4 regions of the Streptomyces sp. NBC_00045 genome follow, and region 1 is predicted to be linked to each of the others. Evidence: riboswitches for the same ligand, from Rfam matches in the RefSeq annotation. Region 1 holds a riboswitch; each other region holds the start of a gene.

Region 1 (4,490 bases):
CGAGCGTCGCCGCGGCGACCAGCGGGCCGCCCGGCCAGGGCGGCAGGCACACGGCGGTGACGGTCAGTCCGAGTCCCAGCAGGGCCTTCTCCAGCGGATGGCGGCGGCGCCAGCGGCTGGAGTGCGCGGCCACGTCGATCGGCAGCACCGCCTACGACTCCGTGGCAGTGGGGTCGGCAGCGGTCGCCGCGGCAGCGGTCGCCGCGGCGGCGGTCGCCGCGGCGGCGCCCTGGCGGCGGCCCTTGCGGACGCCGAAGTAGTACGCGAGCAGGCCCGCGCCGAGCGCCGCCTGGAGGGCGAACAGCGCCGACTCCACTTCCCCGGAGGGGGGTTCGTACAGCGGCGAGAACCACGGCTCGTAGTCCGGCTTCAGTTCGGTGATCGCCGCCTCCGCCTGCGCGTCGGAGCCCGTGAACGGCTCCTCCTTGCCGTCGCCCAGCCCCAGCGCGAGCGGCAGCACGGCCAGGGCCGCCACCAGGAGCAGCAGCAGGCCGTTGATCTTCGTGTTCCGGTTCATCGCCATCAGAGCGCCGCCTTCTGCTCGCCGCGACCGCTGAGCTTCGCGACGCCCAGCCGGACCAGGTCCGACTTGCTCGACTGCATCAGCAGCCGCATCACGAGCACCGTCAGCAGGCCCTCGCTGACCGCGAGCGGGATCTGGGTGACGGCGAAGATGCCGCCGAACTTCGCGAGCGCGCCCGGGAATCCGCTGCCCGGATCGGGGAACGCCAGGGCCAGCTGTACGGAGGTCACGCAGTAGGTGACCAGGTCGGCGAAGAAGGCGCCGAAGAAGACGGTCACCATCAGCGGGACGTCGAAGCGCTTGAGCAGCAGGTACACCCCGTATCCGGCCCAGGGTCCGGCGATGGCCATCGAGAAGACATTCGCGCCGAGGGTGGTCAGCCCGCCGTGCGCGAGCAGCAGTGCCTGGAAGAGCAGGGTGATCGTGCCGAGCACCGCCATGATCGGCGGCCGGAACAGGATGGCGCCGAGCCCGGTCCCGGTGGGGTGCGAGCAACTTCCCGTCACCGAAGGGACCTTCAATGCGGAAAGGACGAACGTGAATGCTCCGGACGCCCCGAGCAGCAGCGTGCTCTCCGGGTTGGCCTTCACCTCGCGGGTGAGGGCGCGGACACCGTGGACGACGAAGGGAGCGGACGCGGCGCCCCAGGCGACCGCGTGCAAAGGGGGCAAGAACCCCTCGGCTATGTGCATGAGTTGGGAGACCTCTCCAGCACCTCGTGGATGGACAACGCGCCCCGGCCGGTCTCCTGGCTCACGGGTGCTGATGCCCTGGCTCCGCCTTCCCGGGCGGTGCGGAACCTCCCGCGCCGCCCAGTGGCTTCCCGTGGGACCGGAGCCGGACTTCCCGTTCACAGTGGCGAGGGCCGCACCGGTTTCCCACCGGTTTCCCGAACACCAAGGCCAGATGACCCTAGTCGGACGGACGGACCGGTACCAACCCGGTCCGAACGGGTACGGTCCGCGGCGGGCGTCCCCGAACGGGTGCGCCCCGGTGGCGGCGCCACCCGCGGGCGTCCAGGCTGGCGGCGTGGCCGCCGATTACGACTACTCCGACCTGACCGCCGTCTACGTCAACTGCACCCTCAAGCGCTCGCCCGAGACCAGCAACACCGAGGGCCTGATCGACAGGAGCCGCTCCGTCATGGAGGCGGCCGGCGCCCGGACCTCGCTGATCCGCGCCGTGGACCACGACATCGCCACCGGTGTCTGGCCCGACATGACCGAGCACGGGTGGGAAACCGACCAGTGGCCCGTCCTGTACAGCCAGATCATGGACGCCGACATCCTCGTCCTGTGCGGCCCGATCTGGCTCGGCGACAACAGCTCGGTCATGAAGCAGGTCATCGAGCGGCTCTACGCCTGCTCCTCGATCCTGAACGAGCACGGCCAGTACGCCTATTACGGCCGCGTCGGCGGCGCACTCGTCACCGGCAACGAGGACGGCGTCAAGCACTGCGCCATGAACATCCTCTACAGCCTCCAGCACCTCGGCTACGCGATCCCGCCGCAGGCCGATGCGGGCTGGATCGGCGAGGCCGGGCCCGGGCCCTCGTACCTCGACCCCGGCTCGGGCGGTCCCGAGAACGATTTCACCAACCGGAACACCACCTTCATGTCGTGGAACCTCATGCACCTTGCCGCCCTGCTCAAGCGGTCCGGCGGGATGCCGGCGCACGGCAACCAGCGCTCGGAGTGGGACGCCGGCTGCCGCTTCGACTTCCCGAACCCGGAGCACCGGTAGCCCGCTCTCACCGGCAGACGTTGCGGTGCGCCACGTCCAGCACGAACCGCTCGGGCGAGTGCAGCGTGAAGGAGGTGAAGGCGGGCCTGGCGTCGAAGGCGGCGCCGAAGGTCACGTACCCCTCGAAGTCGCCGGTCATGGCGAGCCCCTTCAGCTGCGGAAGGCGGATCTTGACGAGCTCCGGCCCGCGGTACGTACTGCGGCCCGTGCGGTCGTGCGCGGCGGCGGGGTGCAGACGGATCTCCAGGAAGTGCTTACCGGCGAGCGGCACCGGCGTGCCGGAGCCGTCCTGGACCAGCTTCGGCACGCGGGTGACGGTGACCCCGGGGACGTGTCCCCGCAGGTCGACGACGATGCGGTCGTACGTGCAGTGACCGCCCCAGCGGGCGTTCACGACGAGCGGCACGGGCCGCACGGCGGCCGAGGCCGGCGCGGCGAGGGTGATGCCGGCGGTGAGCAGCGAACCCGTGGCGAGGGCCACGAACTGCCGGCGGCGGAGGTGGTTCATGACGTCCCCCTGATTCTTCGGAGGCGGGGACCGATGTCACCACTAAGGACACGCCCGGCAGGCTCACGGTTGCACTCGAACCACAAGAGAACCAAACAAATTCGGCAAACCGCGCAATCCAGGACAGTGAGCTCCCTATCGGGGCAGGAGGGTGCTCAGCTCGGCGTCGAGGTCGTAGTGCCGCTGCTCCTCCCCCCGCGGAACCAACTCGACCAGTCGCCGGCACAGCGCGCCCACGTCCCTCGCCCGGGCGGACACCACGCAGCTCTGCGCGCCGTTGCTGAAGGCGAGGAAGACGCGCGGCGAGCGGCCCTGCCACTGCGGCCACACGTGGATGTCCCCCTCGCCGGTCGCGCAGGTCTCCCCGTCCAGCAGTAGGTCCCGGGAGAACACCCAGTGCGCCAGGTGCATCCCGGCGCCCCGGAAGTCGAGCGTCAGCTCGTAGGGCCGGTCGCAGCGGTACGTGAAGGCCCCGTGTACGGGTATGGGCCCGGGTGCGTCCTCCAGCCGGAGCGGGAGGACGCGGTACTCGATGTCGTTGCCGTCCATGGCGCGGCGCCTCTCTGTCGTCTCTCGTCCCGCCTGCCCGCAGCCCCCTCGGGCAAGCTAGCCCACCTCCCGGTCGCCCCTGCGGGCCGAAGGTCCCGACCCCGGGGGCCGCTGGACCCGTCTTGTCACAGGAACGCGAAGGGGCCCGCCCTCCGGGGGGGAGGGCGGGCCGCCGGGGCGCAGGTCCGCTACGGGGCGGGGTGGAAGACGAACGAGTCGTTGGACTGCCCGGTGGCGGTGAAGGAGGCGCCGTTGGATTGGGAGCCGTTGCTCTGGTTGGAGGCCCCGGAGCCGGTGGCGACCTGCTGGGTGGTGGAGGAGTTGCCGAGGTTGGCGCCGGCGACCCCGCTGCCGAAGATCTCGGCGACGGCGGCATGGGACGAGATGCCGGCACCGGCGCCGTTGTCGGCCCGGGCGACGCCGGCGAAGAGGGCGACGGCGAAGGGGAACGAGGCGACGGCGGAGATCACGCGGATGCTGCGGTTGCTTGCCATGATGAAGTCCTCCAGTGCGCAAAGGGGCTGCGGTCCAAGGCGGTTGGCCGGCCGCCGGGGGTGTGGCCGCGACGTCACGTGATCACCTTGGCGCATGTGATCATCGAGAAACCAGCCCGGACCGGAGGATTCGCCCTCAAGCGTGATCAACTCACCCCAAACGTCAAAAGGCCCGCAAATCCGCCGTGTTGTGCTCCTCGGCGCCGTGGGGGAGCCCGGCGGGAACGGGGAAGGGGCCCGACGCAGTGCGTCGGGCCCCTTCCGGCGTCATGCGCGCCCGGTCAGCACTCGATGACGTTGACCGCCAGGCCACCGCGGGCGGTTTCCTTGTACTTGACCTTCATGTCGGCGCCCGTCTCCTTCATGGTCTTGATGACCTTGTCGAGGGACACCTTGTGCGTGCCGTCGCCGCGCATCGCCATCTTCGCCGCAGTGACGGCCTTGACCGCCGCCATGCCGTTGCGCTCGATGCACGGGATCTGGACCAGGCCGCCGACCGGGTCGCAGGTCAGGCCCAGGTTGTGCTCCATGCCGATCTCGGCCGCGTTCTCCACCTGCTCCGGGGTGCCGCCCAGGACCTCGGCGAGGGCGCCCGCCGCCATCGAGCAGGCCGAGCCGACCTCGCCCTGGCAGCCGACCTCCGCGCCGGAGATCGAGGCGTTCTCCTTGAACA
Region 2 (4,490 bases), 3.4 Mb from region 1:
ACCCGGAGGCCTCGGACCCCCTGCGGATCCGTTCGTTCACCAGGCTCTGACGTGCATTAATGGCGGTATCAACGGCAAAATCGGGACGAAGCTCCCGATGGCACGACGGGCCAGTACACCGCTCCGCCCGAGTCAGTTCATCTTCCGTTCACCCAGGTTGCCTACGGTCGCCGAGCCACTGACGTCAAACAGAAGCCTGGGTAAATGGAGCACATAACGCTTCTCCTCGGGATCGTGATCATCACCGCTCTCGTGTTCGACTTCACGAACGGTTTCCACGACACAGCCAACGCGATGGCCACCACCATCTCGACCGGCGCCCTCAAGCCCAAGACGGCGGTGGCCATGTCCGCCGTGCTCAACCTCGTCGGCGCGTTCATGTCCGTGGAGGTCGCCAAGACGATCTCCAAGGGCCTGATCAACGAGGAGGGCATCCAGCCAGAAGTGATCTTCGCCGCGCTGGTCGGCGCGATCCTCTGGAATCTCGTCACCTGGCTGGTCGGACTCCCCTCCAGCTCCTCCCACGCCCTGATGGGCGGCCTCATCGGTGCCGCGGTCGCCTCCGCCGGCATCGACGCCGTCAACGGCAGCGTGGTCGTCACCAAGGTGCTCATCCCCGCCGTCGCCGCCCCGATCGTGGCCGGCGTGGCCGCGATGCTGGCCGCGAAGGTCACGTACAAGCTCGGCGGCAAGGTCGGCCAGAAGACCTCCACCAAGGGCTACCGCGCCGGGCAGATCGCCTCGGCCGGTCTCGTCTCCCTCGCGCACGGCACCAACGACGCGCAGAAGACGATGGGCATCATCACCCTCGCCCTCGTCGCGGGCGGCGCCCTGGACTCCGGCGCGAACCCGCCGGTCTGGGTCATCATCTCCGCCGGCCTGGCCATCGCACTGGGCACCTCCCTGGGCGGCTGGCGCATCATCCGCACCATGGGTAGCGGCCTGACCGACCTCCAGCCGCAGCAGGGCTTCGCCGCCCAGACCTCGGCCGCGAGCGTCATCCTGGCCTCCTCCAGCCTCGGCTTCTCCCTCTCCACCACCCACGCGTGCTCCGGCGCCGTCATGGGTGCGGGCCTGGGCCGCAAGGGTGGTGTGGTCCGCTGGTCCACCGCCACCCGCATGTTCATCGCCTGGGGTCTGACCCTGCCGGCCGCCGCCGTCGTCGCCTCCGGCGCCGAGCTGGTCATGCGCACCGGTGACATCGGCGTCGCCGCCGTCGCGCTGTTCCTGATCGCCTCCTGCGTCGCGATCTGGGCCATCTCGCGCCGCCAGGTCGTCGACCACCACAACGTCAACGACGCCCGGACGGCCGCGGCCGAGGAGCCGGGTGTCGTCACCACGGCCATGGCCGCCGTCACCGTCCCGCCGACCATGGCCGCCGAGGCCGCCGCCGGTACGACCGCCGCAGTGGCCGACGAGGACCTGAAGGCCACCATCCCGGCCGCCGCCCCCGCGACTCCGGCGGCCCCCGCGGCTCCGGCCGCCGCGGTCTGACCCCGAGAACGACAGAGGAATCCGCAGCATGAAGATCGACTGGGCAGCACTCGGCTCCGTCTTCGGGGTCAGCCTCTCCGCCACCGTCGCGCTCGTGGCCCTGTTCACGATGGGCCTGGTGGGCCTCTCCAAGCACGAGGCCGCCACCGAGCAGGGCGGCACCGCCACCCTCGCCCGCAGCGGTGCGTACGCCTGCTTCGCGCTCGTCGCGGCAGCCGTGGCGTACGGGTTCTACCTGATCGTCGCCTGACCGACTCGGGCACGTCGTACGAAAGCTCCCTCCGGGTTTCCCGGGGGGAGCTTTCCCGTACCCGGGACCCGTCACTGTGACCTGCCTCGCCGCAGGTCAACGGCGAGTTGACGGGCCTTCGCGGTGCGTGGTGGACTGCCCGAGCCAATACGGCGGCATGGAGAGGAAGTCCGGTGCGAATCCGGCGCGGTCCCGCCACTGTCACCGGGGAGCACGCGACGCGTGCGCCTCGGGAGCCAGGAACTCCCACCGCCGGACACGTCGAACCAGGGCGCGGACCCTGAGTGAGGACATACCTGCCACCATGCGTGCCGATCGCGTCTTCGCGTACGGCGCCACGGCGGGCCTGATCGGCGACCGGATCCTCGGTGATCCGCGCCGAGGGCACCCCGTGGCCGCCTTCGGACGAGCAGCCGCCGCCGTCGAGCGCGCCCTGTGGCGCGACGACCGCGCCCGGGGCCTCGTCCATACCCTCGTGTGCGCCGGGGGCGCGGCCGCCGTCGGCGCGCTGGGCGCCCGCGCCGTGCGCTCGCGGCCCGCGACCGCCCGTATCGCCCTGACCGCGGCGGCCACCTGGGCCGTCGTCGGCGGCACCTCGCTGGGCAGGGAGGCCCGCGCCATCGGCGGCGCGCTCGCCGCCGGGGACGCCGAGGTGGCCCGCGAGCGGCTGCCGCACCTGTGCGGGCGCGACCCGCAGGCCCTGGACGAGCAGCAGATGGCCCGCGCCGTCGTGGAATCGGTCGCCGAGAACACCTCCGACGCGGTGGTCGGGGCCCTGGTGTGGGGCGCCGCCGCCGGGGTACCCGGGCTGCTGGCGTTCCGCGCCGTGAACACCCTGGACGCGATGGTGGGCCACAAGTCGCCGCGCTACCTGCGCTACGGCTGGGCCTCCGCCCGCCTCGACGACCTCGCGGGCTGGCCTGGCGCCCGGCTGACCGCCCTGGCCGCCGTACTGGCCGGACCCGACCGGCGGGGAGCCGTACGGGCCTGGCGTGCGGACGCCGCCGAGCACCCGAGCCCGAACGCCGGGCCCGTGGAGGCCTCCTTCGCCGGGGCGCTCGGTGTCCGGCTGGGGGGCACCCTGGCGTACGGGGGCCGGGTCGAGCACCGGGCCGTGCTGAACGGCGCGGCGGGGCGGCCGGTGGAGGTCGCGGACATCGAACGGGCGGTGCGGCTGTCGCGGCAGGTGACGTGGCTGGCACTCGGAGCGTGTGTGGCACTGCGCTGTGCAGTGTCGCGTTGGACTGGGAGGGGACGCCGGTGAGCGGCGGAAAGCTGGGCGGGGGACTCCTCGTCGCCGGCACGACCTCGGACGCCGGCAAGAGCGTGGTCACGGCGGGCATCTGCCGCTGGCTCGCCCGCCAGGGCGTGAAGGTGGCGCCCTTCAAGGCGCAGAACATGTCGCTGAACTCGTTCGTGACGCGCGAGGGCGCCGAGATCGGGCGCGCGCAGGCGATGCAGGCGCAGGCGGCGTGCGTGGAGCCGACCGCGCTGATGAACCCGGTGCTGCTCAAGCCCGGCAGTGACCGCAGCAGCCAGGTGGTGCTGCTGGGCAAGCCGGTGGGCGAGATGAGCGCGCGCGGGTTCTTCGGGGGGTCCGGTGGGTCGTCCCCCGGGAACGGACTGCACGGCGGGCGCCAGGAACAGTTGCTCGGCATCGTCACGGACTGCCTGGAGCAGCTGCGGGGCACGTATGACGCCGTGATCTGCGAGGGGGCCGGCAGCCCGGCCGAGATCAACCTGCGTCGGACCGACATCGTGAACATGGGCATCGCGCGGGCCGCCCGGTTCCCGGTGGTCGTGGTCGGCGACATCGACCGGGGCGGTGTGTTCGCCTCGTTCTTCGGGACGACGGCGCTGCTGTCGCCCGAAGACCAGTCGCTGATCGCCGGCTACCTGGTGAACAAGTTCCGCGGCGACGTGTCGCTGCTGGAGCCGGGCATGGAGATGCTGCGTTCACTCACCGGGCGGGGGACCTACGGTGTCCTCCCCTTCCAGCACGGGCTGGGCATCGACGAGGAGGACGGCCTCCGGGTCTCCCTGCGGGGCGCGGTGCGCGAGTCGGTCGTGGCCCCGCCGGTCGGCGAGGACGTGCTGCGGGTCGCGGTCTGCGCGGTGCCGCTGATGTCGAACTTCACGGACGTCGACGCGCTGGCTGCGGAGCCGGGCGTGGTGGTGCGGTTCGTGGACCGGGCCGAGGAACTGGCCGACGCGGACCTGGTCGTCGTACCGGGTACGCGCGGCACGGTGAAGGCCCTGGAGTGGCTGCGGGAGCGCGGGCTGGCCGGTGCGCTGCTGCGTCGGGCCGCGGAGGGCCGCCCGGTGCTGGGCATCTGCGGCGGCTTCCAGGTGCTCGGCGAGCGCATCGAGGACGAGGTCGAGTCGAAGGCCGGCTCGGTGGCGGGGCTCGGGCTGCTGCCGGTGCGCGTGCGGTTCGCGGCGGAGAAGACCCTGGCGCGGCCGCAGGGCACGGCACTGGGCGAGCCGGTGACCGGCTACGAGATCCACCACGGGGTGGCCGAAGTCCTGGGCGGGGAGCCGTTCCTGGACGGGTGCCGGGTCGGGTCGGTGTGGGGCACCCACTGGCACGGCTCCCTGGAGTCGGACGGCTTCCGCCGGGCGTTCCTGCGGCAGGTGGCCGCGGCCGCCGGGCGCCGGTTCGTCCCGGCGCCGGACACGTCGTTCGCCGCGCTGCGGGAGGAACAGCTCGACCTGCTCGGCGACCTGATCGAGGAGCACGCCGATA
Region 3 (4,490 bases), 1.7 Mb from region 1:
GCCAGGTAGCCCGTCAGCTGCTCGGCGAAGTACTGCACCATGTCGTTGCGTTCGGGCTCGCCGTGCACCAGGACGTCGAGGCCGGTCTTCTCCTGGAAGGAGACCACTTCCTCGATCTCGCTCTTGATGCGCGCCTCGTAGCCCGCGGTGTCGATCCGCCCCGCCCGCAGGTCCGCGCGGGCCGCGCGCAGTTCGTCGGTCTGCGGGAAGGAGCCGATCGTGGTGGTCGGCAGCAGCGGCAGGCCCAGGCGGGCCCGCTGGGCGACGGAGCGCTCGGCGTACGGCTGCGCGCGGTGGCCGTCGGTGTCGGTGACGGCCGCGGTCCGGGTGCGCACGGCCGGGTCGTGGGTGAGGGCGGATCCGGCGCGGGAAGCCAGATCGGCCCGGTTCGCGGCGAGTTCGGCCGCGATGGAGTCCATGCCCCGGGCCAGTCCTCGGGCCAGGACGGAGATCTCCCGCGTCTTCTGGCGGGCGAAGGCGAGCCAGCGGCGGACCTGCGGGTCGATGTCGCGCTCGGCGGCGGCGTCCAGCGGGACGTGCAGGAGCGAGCAGGACGCGGAGACGTCCACGCGCTCGGCGAGGCCGAGGAGCGTGCCCAGGACGGTCAGGGACTTCTGGTAGTCGTTGATCCAGACGTTGCGGCCGTTGACCACGCCCGCGACCAGGCGTTTGCCGGGCAGGCCACCGACCGCCGCGAGGTCCTCCAGGTTGGCCGCGCCGGCCTCGGTGAAGTCGAGCGCCAGGCCCTCGACCGGCGCCTTGGCCAGCACCGGCAGCGCTTCGCCGAGCCGGCCGAAGTACGAGGCGATCAGCAGCTTCGGACGCCCGGTGGCCGCGCCGAGGTCGCGGTAGGCACGGGCCGCGGCGTTCAGGTCGGCCGGGGTGCGGTCCTGCACCAGGGCCGGCTCGTCGAGCTGGACCCACTCGGCGCCCGCGGCCCGCAGCTCGGCGAGGACCTGTGCGTACACGGGCAGCAGCCGGTCGAGCAGGGTCAGCGGTTCGAAGCCGGCGGCCACGCCGGGGGCGGGCTTGGCGAGCAGCAGGTAGGTGACGGGGCCGACGAGTACGGGACGGGCCGTGTGGCCGGCCGCGACGGCTTCCTCCAACTCCGCGACCTGCTTGCTGGAGTCGGCGGTGAAGACGGTGTCGGGCCCGAGCTCGGGGACCAGGTAATGGTAGTTCGTGTCGAACCATTTGGTCATCTCCAGCGGGGCCACGTCCCGGGTGCCGCGCGCCATCGCGAAGTACCCGTCCAGGGCGTCCGCGGCGACCGCCGCGCGGTGCCGCGCGGGGACGGCGCCGACCATGACACTGGTGTCCAGGACGTGGTCGTAGTACGAGAAATCACCGGTGGGCACTTCGTGGACGCCGGCCTCGGTCAGCTCTCGCCAGTGCGAACGGCGCAGGCCCGCCGCGGTCTCCCGGAGGGCACCCGCGCTGACGCGGCCCTTCCAGTAGCCCTCGATCGCCTTCTTCAGGTCGCGGCTCTGACCTTGGCGGGGGTAGCCGTACACGGTGGCTCGTGCTGCCGCGGCTGTGGGCTTCGCCGTCACGGAACTCTCCTTCGCGAGATGTGTCCAGGAACGCCCCGGTAACGGGACGCGGACGCGAAGGAGCGACGGAACGGACGGCCCACGTCGCGCAATTACCGCAACGGCCGCTCGTCGTGCACGCCGACCCGCCCACGAGGTCACCGGGATCTCCGCACGCGGAATCGTCCGCTTACGGGCAACGGGCAGGTCTTCGGACTCGCGGGCACGCCTGCCGGCACTCATGCTCCTACCGGCGGGCACCTACTGGCCGTCGCTTCCCAGGACCGTCTTCCGGTCCCAGTGCGTATGACGGCGGTCGTTCCCGCTCACCGCTGCGGGGCAGTCCCGGATTCCCACCGGGTTCCCTCTTACGACGCATCCCGCCTGGCGGACGGGGCGAACCAGCTGCACGGCCACCCTAGTTCGCGCGCCGACCCGGCGACGACCCCCGTCCGTCATTCGGACCGGATCGCGAGACGACGAGACGACGAGACGACGAGACGGCACCGGCTTCACACGACCTGCGGTGGAACGGGACACGGTGGGGCGCGGCGACACCACTCGCCGAACCCCACCGTCACCGCGTGCCTCCGGGCACCCTCGGGCCCGGAGACGTGCCGGGGCCCCTCAGCCCCGGCCGTACGTGTGGAACCCTCGGCCGCTCTTGCGGCCCAGCAGCCCTGCCTGCACCATCCGTTGAAGCAGCGGGGGCGGGGCGTAGAGCGGTTCCTTGAACTCCTGGTAGAGGGATTCGGCGATGGCCTCGACCGTGTCCAGCCCGATCAGGTCGGCGAGCTTGAGCGGGCCCATCGGGTGGGCGCAGCCCAGTTCCATTGCGGTGTCCACGTCCTGCGCGCTGGCGTACCCGGATTCGGCCATGCGGATGGCCGAGAGCAGGTAGGGGACCAGCAGCGCGTTCACGACGAAACCGGCGCGGTCCCGGGATCGGACGGTGGTCTTGCCCAGGGCGTCACGGGCGAAGGCCTCGACGGTGGCGAGGGTGTCCGCCGACGTATGGAGGGAGGACACGACCTCGACGAGCGGTAGAACGGGCACGGGGTTGAAGAAGTGCAGGCCCACCACCTTGTCGGCGCGTCCGGTCGCCATGCCCAGACGCATGATCGGGATGGCGGAGGTGTTCGTGGCGAGGATGGTCCCGGGATTCTCGACGATCTTGTCGAGGGCGGCGAAGACCTCGATCTTGGTGTCGGGGTTCTCGGTGACGGCCTCGATGACGAGCTGGCGGTCGGCGAGGTCCTCCAGGTCCCCGGTGAACAGCAGCCGGGACAGCGCGTCCTCCGCGGAGATCCGGTCCAGCTTGCCCCGCTGGACGGCACGCTCCAGGGAAACGGCGATCCGCTCCCGGGCGGCGCGGGCGGCGGCGGTGTCCGACTCGGCGACGACGGTGTCGAGGCCGGCCCGGGCACACGCCTCGGCGATGCCGGCGCCCATCTGTCCTCCACCGACGATGCCGACGCGCAGGATCCGGCCCGGCCCCACCGCGGCGTTCACGCGTTCACCCGCGCGGTGACGGCGGCGCTGCGGACGAGGTGGCGGGTGTAGGCCCCGGGGGTGAAGAAGGCCGGGAGCTGCACCGACAGCGCCGTGTCCACGAAGACCTCGCGCGCTTCGAGGACGAGTGCCTGCGGATCCTCGTTCTCCAGGGCGGCGCATTCGGCGTCGAGGAGGTCGAGGACCGTTGCCCGGTCGACCCGGTCGTGGCGGATCCACTGCCAGATCTGGACGCGGGCGATCTCGGCGGTCGCGGCGTCCTCCATCAGGCCGTACAGGGCCACCGCGCCGCTGCCGCGCAGCCAGGCGTCGAAGTAGCGCAGGGCCACGGCGACGTTCGAGCGGATCCCCTCCCGTGTGGGGGGCGCGGCGGTCCGGCGTACGGACAGCAGGTCGGCGGCCGTGGTCTCGACGTCCTCCCGCGTCCGCTCCAGCTGGTTCGACCGCTCCCCCAGGACGCCGTCGAAGACCTCGCGGCAGACGGGGACCAGCCCGGGATGGGCCACCCAGGAGCCGTCGAAGCCGTCCTCGGCCTCGCGCTCCTTGTCCAAGCGGACCTTCGCGATCGCCGCGGCGTTCGTGTCCGGGTCCTTGCTCGGGACGTGGGCCGCCATCCCGCCGATGGCATGGGCACCGCGCCGGTGGCAGGTCCGGACGAGGAGTTCGGTGTAGGCCCGCATGAAGGGAGCGGTCATGGTGACCGCGGCCCGATCGGGCAGTTGGAAGTCGGTGCGGTGGCCGAAGGTCTTGACGAGGCTGAAGAGGTAGTCCCAACGCCCGGCGTTGAGGCCCGCGCTGTGTTCGCGCAGCTCGTGGAGGATCTCCTCCATCTCGAAGGCGGCCGTGATCGTCTCGATGAGGACGGTGGCGCGGACGGTGCCGCGGGGGATGCCGAGGAGTTCCTGGGCGAGGAGGAAGACGTCGTTCCACAGCCGCGCCTCGTACCGGTTCTCCAGCTTGGGCAGGTAGAAGTACGGGCCGTGGCCGACGTCGATCTGCCGCTGCGCGCAGTGGAAGAAGTACAGGCCGAAGTCGACGAGGGAGGCGGACAGGGGTCGGCCGTCGATCTCCAGGTGCTCTTCGAGCAGGTGCCAGCCGCGGGGGCGGACGGTGATGGTCGCAAGCCGCTCGCCGAGGCGGTACTCCTTGCCCTCCGGGCTGGTGAAGTCGATGCGCCGTTCGATGGCGTCGAGCAGGGTGAGCTGGCCGCCGATGACGTGGGTCCAGGTCGGGGCGGTGGCGTCCTCGAAGTCGGCCATCCAGACCTCGGCTCCGGAGTTCAGGGCGTTGACGGCCGTCCGCCGCTCGGGGGGCCCGGTGATCTCGACCCGCCGGTCGGTGAGTCCGGGCGCGGGCGGGGCGACCCTCCAGTCGGGGTCCTCGCGGAGGGCGCGGGTGGCGAGCGGGAAGTCGAGCGGGGTACCCCCGGCCAGGTGGCCCGAGCGG
Region 4 (4,490 bases), 850 kb from region 1:
GAGGTCGTACCCCGCGCGGGTGGCGACCACGTCCACCCATGCGGTGCCGCGGGGGTGCCCGCACCGGCGTTCGCAGCCGGACCAGTGCACGGGCAGCAGACCGGTCGCCCGTACGACGACGGCCTGCGCGTCGGCGCGGACGTCCGCAAGGGATTTGGCGCAACCGGGGCGGCCGGTGCAGGCGGTGACCGACCGCCAGGGACTGTCGCCGGCGGTGATCAGCCCGGCCTCCGCGAGGCCCAAGAGGGCGTCGGCGGCGGTTTCCGCGGTCAGGTCGGGGACGATGATCCCGCGCCAGGGGGTGAGGCGGATGCGGCCGGTGAGGCCGGCCAGCCGGCGCCACTGCGCGGTGGTCAGGCGGCCGAGCGGGGCGAGCACGCTGAGCGCGGTGACGCCGTCGGGGCCTTCGACGAGGCCGGGCTCGGGAGCCGGCCCGTGCGCGGCGGCGGTGTCCCCCACGAGGACGGCATCGATCCCGGCGGCGGCCAGTCGGGCGGCCAACCCGGCCGCGTGCAGGGCGTGTTCGGCGGGCAGCTCGGCAACCCGCCAGGCCCGGGTGCCGGCTTCGAGGGCGGTGTCGAGGAAGTACGCGGCGGCTTCGAGGGCGGCCCGGGGGGCGTCGGCGGCGGCCACGAGCACGGCGTCGGCCGGATCGGCCGTCCACAGCAGGGCCCGGTCGGCGTCCCGGGCGGCCAGGTTCACGTCCGCGGCGAGCGAGGTCACGTCACCGCGGCCGTCGTCGAGGGCGAACAGGAACCGCCCGGACAGCCGGGCCGCGGGCGCGCTGGCGCAGAGCAGCCGGTCCAGCTCCGCGACCCAGGGGGCCACGTCGGGCAGTCCACGCCGGTCCAGGCCGGTCAGCGGCGAGGCGACGATGTTGCGGACCCGCTCGTGCGTGGGCGCGGGCAGCAGCGCGGCGCGCACGAGCACGGCCTCCAGCTCGCCGCCGCAGCCGGCACCGAGCCCGCGCAGTTGCGCGTTGCCGCGTGAGGTGAGGTCGATGTGGCCGTCTCCGAGCCGGTCCGCGGCGTCCGCCAGCAGCAGGGCCGCGTCCGCGTCGAGCATCCCACCGGGGATCCGGACGCGGGCCAGGAACCCGTCGTCCGCGGCGTGCAGCCGCAGCGCACCGGGGCAGGCGTCACCGCGGTCGCGTATGACGGGTTCGTCCCGCGATGCGGCGGAGGGGGGCTGGGGCGGCATGGCGGCGAGCATACCCACGATTGCCCCGCCCCGGCCTGTGGCCGTCACCACCCCACCCTTCCCCGTTCGACCTGCCGGGACACCTCCCGCACTCCCTGCACCGGCCCCGCTCGACGAGTTGGCCGCCCCCACCGAGCGGGCGCCTGCCGGCCGGGCGCTCCCCGGCGCGCGGGCTGCGGCGCACAACGGCACGGTTGCGCAAGGCCGGGCGTGCGCCGGGGGCGCGGGCGGGGCGGGGCACCCCCACTCCCGGCCAGGGAGAACGGCACCTAAGATGACCACCGGCGGAGCCACGTGGCCCCGCCGGGAGGAAGCCCGGTGCGAATCCGGCGCGGTCCCGCCACTGTGAATCCTGCGGAGCAACCCGCCGGGTGAGTCAGGAACTCCCGCTGTTCTCACTGCCCGGGGCGCGGAAACCCCGAGGAAGGCCTGCCGCCGCATGATCCTGCTGCTGTCGACGTCCGACACCGATCTGCTCAGCGCCCGCGCCGCCGCGGACGGCCCCGTGCCGTACCGGTTCGCGAACCCCTCCCGCCTTCCCCTCGACGACCTCCCCGGGCTGCTCGACGGCGTCGACCTGGTCGTCGTACGCCTCCTCGGCGGCCTGCGCGCCTGGCAGGACGGGCTCGACCTGCTCCTGGCTCCCGAACAGACCCGTCCGGTGGTCGTCCTCACCGGCGAACAGGCCCCGGACGCACAGCTGATGGAGGCCTCCACGGTCCCGATCGGCATCGCCGCCGAGGCACACGGCTACCTCGCCCACGGTGGTCCCGCCAACCTGGACCAGCTGGCCCGGTTCCTCTCCGACACCGTGCTGCTGACCGGCCACGGCTTCGAGCCGCCCGCCGCCGCGCCGACCTGGGGCCCGCTGGAGCGCACCCCCGTGCGCCCGTACGGCCCGCGGATCGCCGTGCTGTACTACCGCGCCCACCAGATGAGCGGCAACACCGCCTTCGTGCACGCCCTGTGCGACGCGATCGTGGAGACCGGCGGCACGCCCGTCCCGCTGTACGTGTCCTCCTTGCGCACGCCGGAGCCGGAGCTGATCGCCGAGCTGGAGTCGGCGGACGCCATCGTCACGACGGTGCTCGCGGCCGGCGGCACCAAGCCCGCCACCGCCTCGGCCGGCGGTGACGACGAGTCCTGGGACGCGGGCGCGCTGGCCGCGCTCGGGGTGCCGATCCTCCAGGCCCTGTGCCTGACCGGCTCGCGCAGCGCCTGGGAGGAGAGCGACGAGGGTTTGTCCCCGCTCGACGCCGCGACGCAGGTCGCCGTCCCGGAGTTCGACGGCCGTCTGATCACCGTCCCGTTCTCCTTCAAGGAGCTCGACGAGGACGGCTTGCCCGCGTACGTGGCCGACCCCGAGCGCGCCGCCCGCGTCGCCGGCATCGCCGTGCGGCACGCCCGGCTGCGGCACATCGAGCGCCGCGACAAGAAGATCGCCCTCGTCCTGTCCGCGTACCCCACCAAGCACTCCCGCATCGGCAACGCGGTCGGCCTCGACACCCCGGCCAGCGCCGTGGAGCTGCTGCGCACGCTCATCGCGGGCGGCTACGACTTCGGCCCGGTCGAGGACGTCCCGGGCCTGGTGTCCGGCGACGGCGACGAGCTGATCCGCGCCCTGATCGAGGCCGGCGGCCACGACCAGGACTGGCTGACCGAGGAGCAGCTGGCCCGCAACCCGGTCCGGATCCCGGCCGCCGACTACAAGCGCTGGTTCGCGGAGCTCCCGGCCGAGCTGCGCGAAAGCGTCGAGGAGCACTGGGGCGAGGCCCCGGGCAACATGTTCGTGGACCGTTCGGCCAACCCGGACGGCGACATCGTCCTGGCGGCGCTGCGCCGCGGGAACCTGCTCATCCTGATCCAGCCGCCGCGCGGATTCGGCGAGAACCCGATCGCGATCTACCACGACCCGGACCTGCCGCCCTCGCACCACTACCTGGCGGCGTACCGCTGGATCCAGGCCCGCGCCGAGGACGGCGGTTTCGGCGCCGACGCGATGATCCACCTGGGCAAGCACGGCAACCTGGAGTGGCTGCCGGGCAAGAACGCCGGCCTGTCGGCGGCCTGCGCGCCGGACGCCGCGCTCGGCGACCTGCCGCTGATCTACCCGTTCCTGGTCAACGACCCGGGCGAGGGCACGCAGGCCAAGCGCCGCGTGCACGCCACCCTGGTCGACCACCTGGTGCCGCCGATGGCGCGCGCGGAGTCGTACGGCGACATCGCTCGCCTGGAGCAGCACCTGGACGAGTACGCGCAGATCTCCGCGATGGACCCGGCGAAGCTGCCGGCCATCCGCGCCCAGATCTGGACGCTGATCCAGGCCGCGAAGCTGGACCACGACCTGGGGCTGGAGGAGCGTCCGGACGACGACGGCTTCGACGACTTCCTGCTGCACGTCGACGGCTGGCTGTGCGAGGTCAAGGACGCCCAGATCCGCGACGGCCTGCACGTCCTGGGCGGCGCCCCGACCGGCGGGGCCCGGGTCAACCTGGTCCTCGCGATCCTGCGCGCCCGCCAGATCTGGGGCGGTACGACGGCCCTGCCCGGCCTGCGCGAGGCGCTCGGCCTGGACGAGTCCGCGGCCACCCGTACGACCGCCGACCAGGCGGAGGAGACGGCCCGCGCGCTGGTACAGGCGATGGAGGACGCGAACTGGGCCCCGGAGGCGGTGGCTTCGGTCGCCGACGGGTACTCGGCGGACGTGGCGGCCGTACTGGACTTCGCGGTCCGCGAGGTCGTCCCGCGGCTGGCCGGCACGACCGACGAGATCGCCCACGTGGTGAGCGCCCTCGACGGCGCCTTCGTCCCGGCGGGCCCGTCCGGGTCGCCGCTGCGCGGCCTGGTGAACGTGCTCCCGACCGGCCGGAACTTCTACTCGGTGGACCCGAAGGCCGTCCCCTCCCGCCTCGCGTGGGAGACCGGCCAGGCGCTCGCCGAGTCCCTGCTGAACCGCTACCGCACGGACAACGGCGAGTGGCCGGCCTCGGTCGGCCTGTCCCTGTGGGGCACCAGCGCGATGCGCACCTCCGGCGACGACGTCGCCGAGGCGCTGTCGCTGCTCGGCATCCGCCCCGTCTGGGACGAGGCCTCGCGTCGCGTCACCGGTCTGGAGCCGATCCCGCTCGACGAGCTGGGCCGCCCGCGCATCGACGTCACGCTGCGCATCTCGGGCTTCTTCCGGGACGCGTTCCCGCACGTCATCGGCCTGCTGGACGACGCCGTACGGCTCGCCGCCTCGCTCGACGAGCCGGCCGCGCAGAACTTCGTCCGGGCCCACGCCCAGGCGG

The links. A riboswitch is a leader RNA that binds a small molecule or an ion and turns the genes downstream of it on or off. The one in region 1 is predicted to bind cobalamin.
Region 2: linked by a shared signal. The riboswitch ahead of OHA65_RS10205 (cobalamin biosynthesis protein) and the one ahead of OHA65_RS26320 (energy-coupling factor ABC transporter permease) in region 1 are both predicted to bind cobalamin.
Region 3: linked by a shared signal. The riboswitch ahead of metE (5-methyltetrahydropteroyltriglutamate--homocysteine S-methyltransferase) and the one ahead of OHA65_RS26320 (energy-coupling factor ABC transporter permease) in region 1 are both predicted to bind cobalamin.
Region 4: linked by a shared signal. The riboswitch ahead of cobN (cobaltochelatase subunit CobN) and the one ahead of OHA65_RS26320 (energy-coupling factor ABC transporter permease) in region 1 are both predicted to bind cobalamin.

What each region holds. Positions count from the first base shown of each region.
Region 1 covers NZ_CP108271.1:5,577,477-5,581,966, forward strand. Annotated here, with positions in the region: gene cbiQ (cobalt ECF transporter T component CbiQ) at 1-148, opposite strand, end outside; gene OHA65_RS26315 (energy-coupling factor ABC transporter substrate-binding protein) at 152-523, opposite strand; gene OHA65_RS26320 (energy-coupling factor ABC transporter permease) at 523-1,215, opposite strand; cobalamin riboswitch at 1,244-1,439, opposite strand; gene OHA65_RS26325 (flavodoxin family protein) at 1,553-2,266, shown strand; gene OHA65_RS26330 (hypothetical protein) at 2,274-2,774, opposite strand; gene OHA65_RS26335 (SsgA family sporulation/cell division regulator) at 2,910-3,323, opposite strand; gene OHA65_RS26340 (hypothetical protein) at 3,512-3,817, opposite strand; gene OHA65_RS26345 (L-serine ammonia-lyase) at 4,099-4,490, opposite strand, start outside.
Region 2 covers NZ_CP108271.1:2,151,832-2,156,321, forward strand. Annotated here, with positions in the region: gene OHA65_RS10195 (inorganic phosphate transporter) at 205-1,494, shown strand; gene OHA65_RS10200 (hypothetical protein) at 1,523-1,744, shown strand; cobalamin riboswitch at 1,859-2,010, shown strand; gene OHA65_RS10205 (cobalamin biosynthesis protein) at 2,049-3,008, shown strand; gene OHA65_RS10210 (cobyric acid synthase) at 3,020-4,490, shown strand, end outside.
Region 3 covers NZ_CP108271.1:7,269,469-7,273,958, reverse strand. Annotated here, with positions in the region: gene metE (5-methyltetrahydropteroyltriglutamate--homocysteine S-methyltransferase) at 1-1,553, opposite strand, end outside; cobalamin riboswitch at 1,717-1,953, opposite strand; gene OHA65_RS33660 (3-hydroxybutyryl-CoA dehydrogenase) at 2,160-2,984, opposite strand; gene aceB (malate synthase A) at 3,041-4,490, opposite strand, start outside.
Region 4 covers NZ_CP108271.1:6,425,650-6,430,139, reverse strand. Annotated here, with positions in the region: gene cobG (precorrin-3B synthase) at 1-1,200, opposite strand, end outside; cobalamin riboswitch at 1,468-1,607, shown strand; gene cobN (cobaltochelatase subunit CobN) at 1,640-4,490, shown strand, end outside.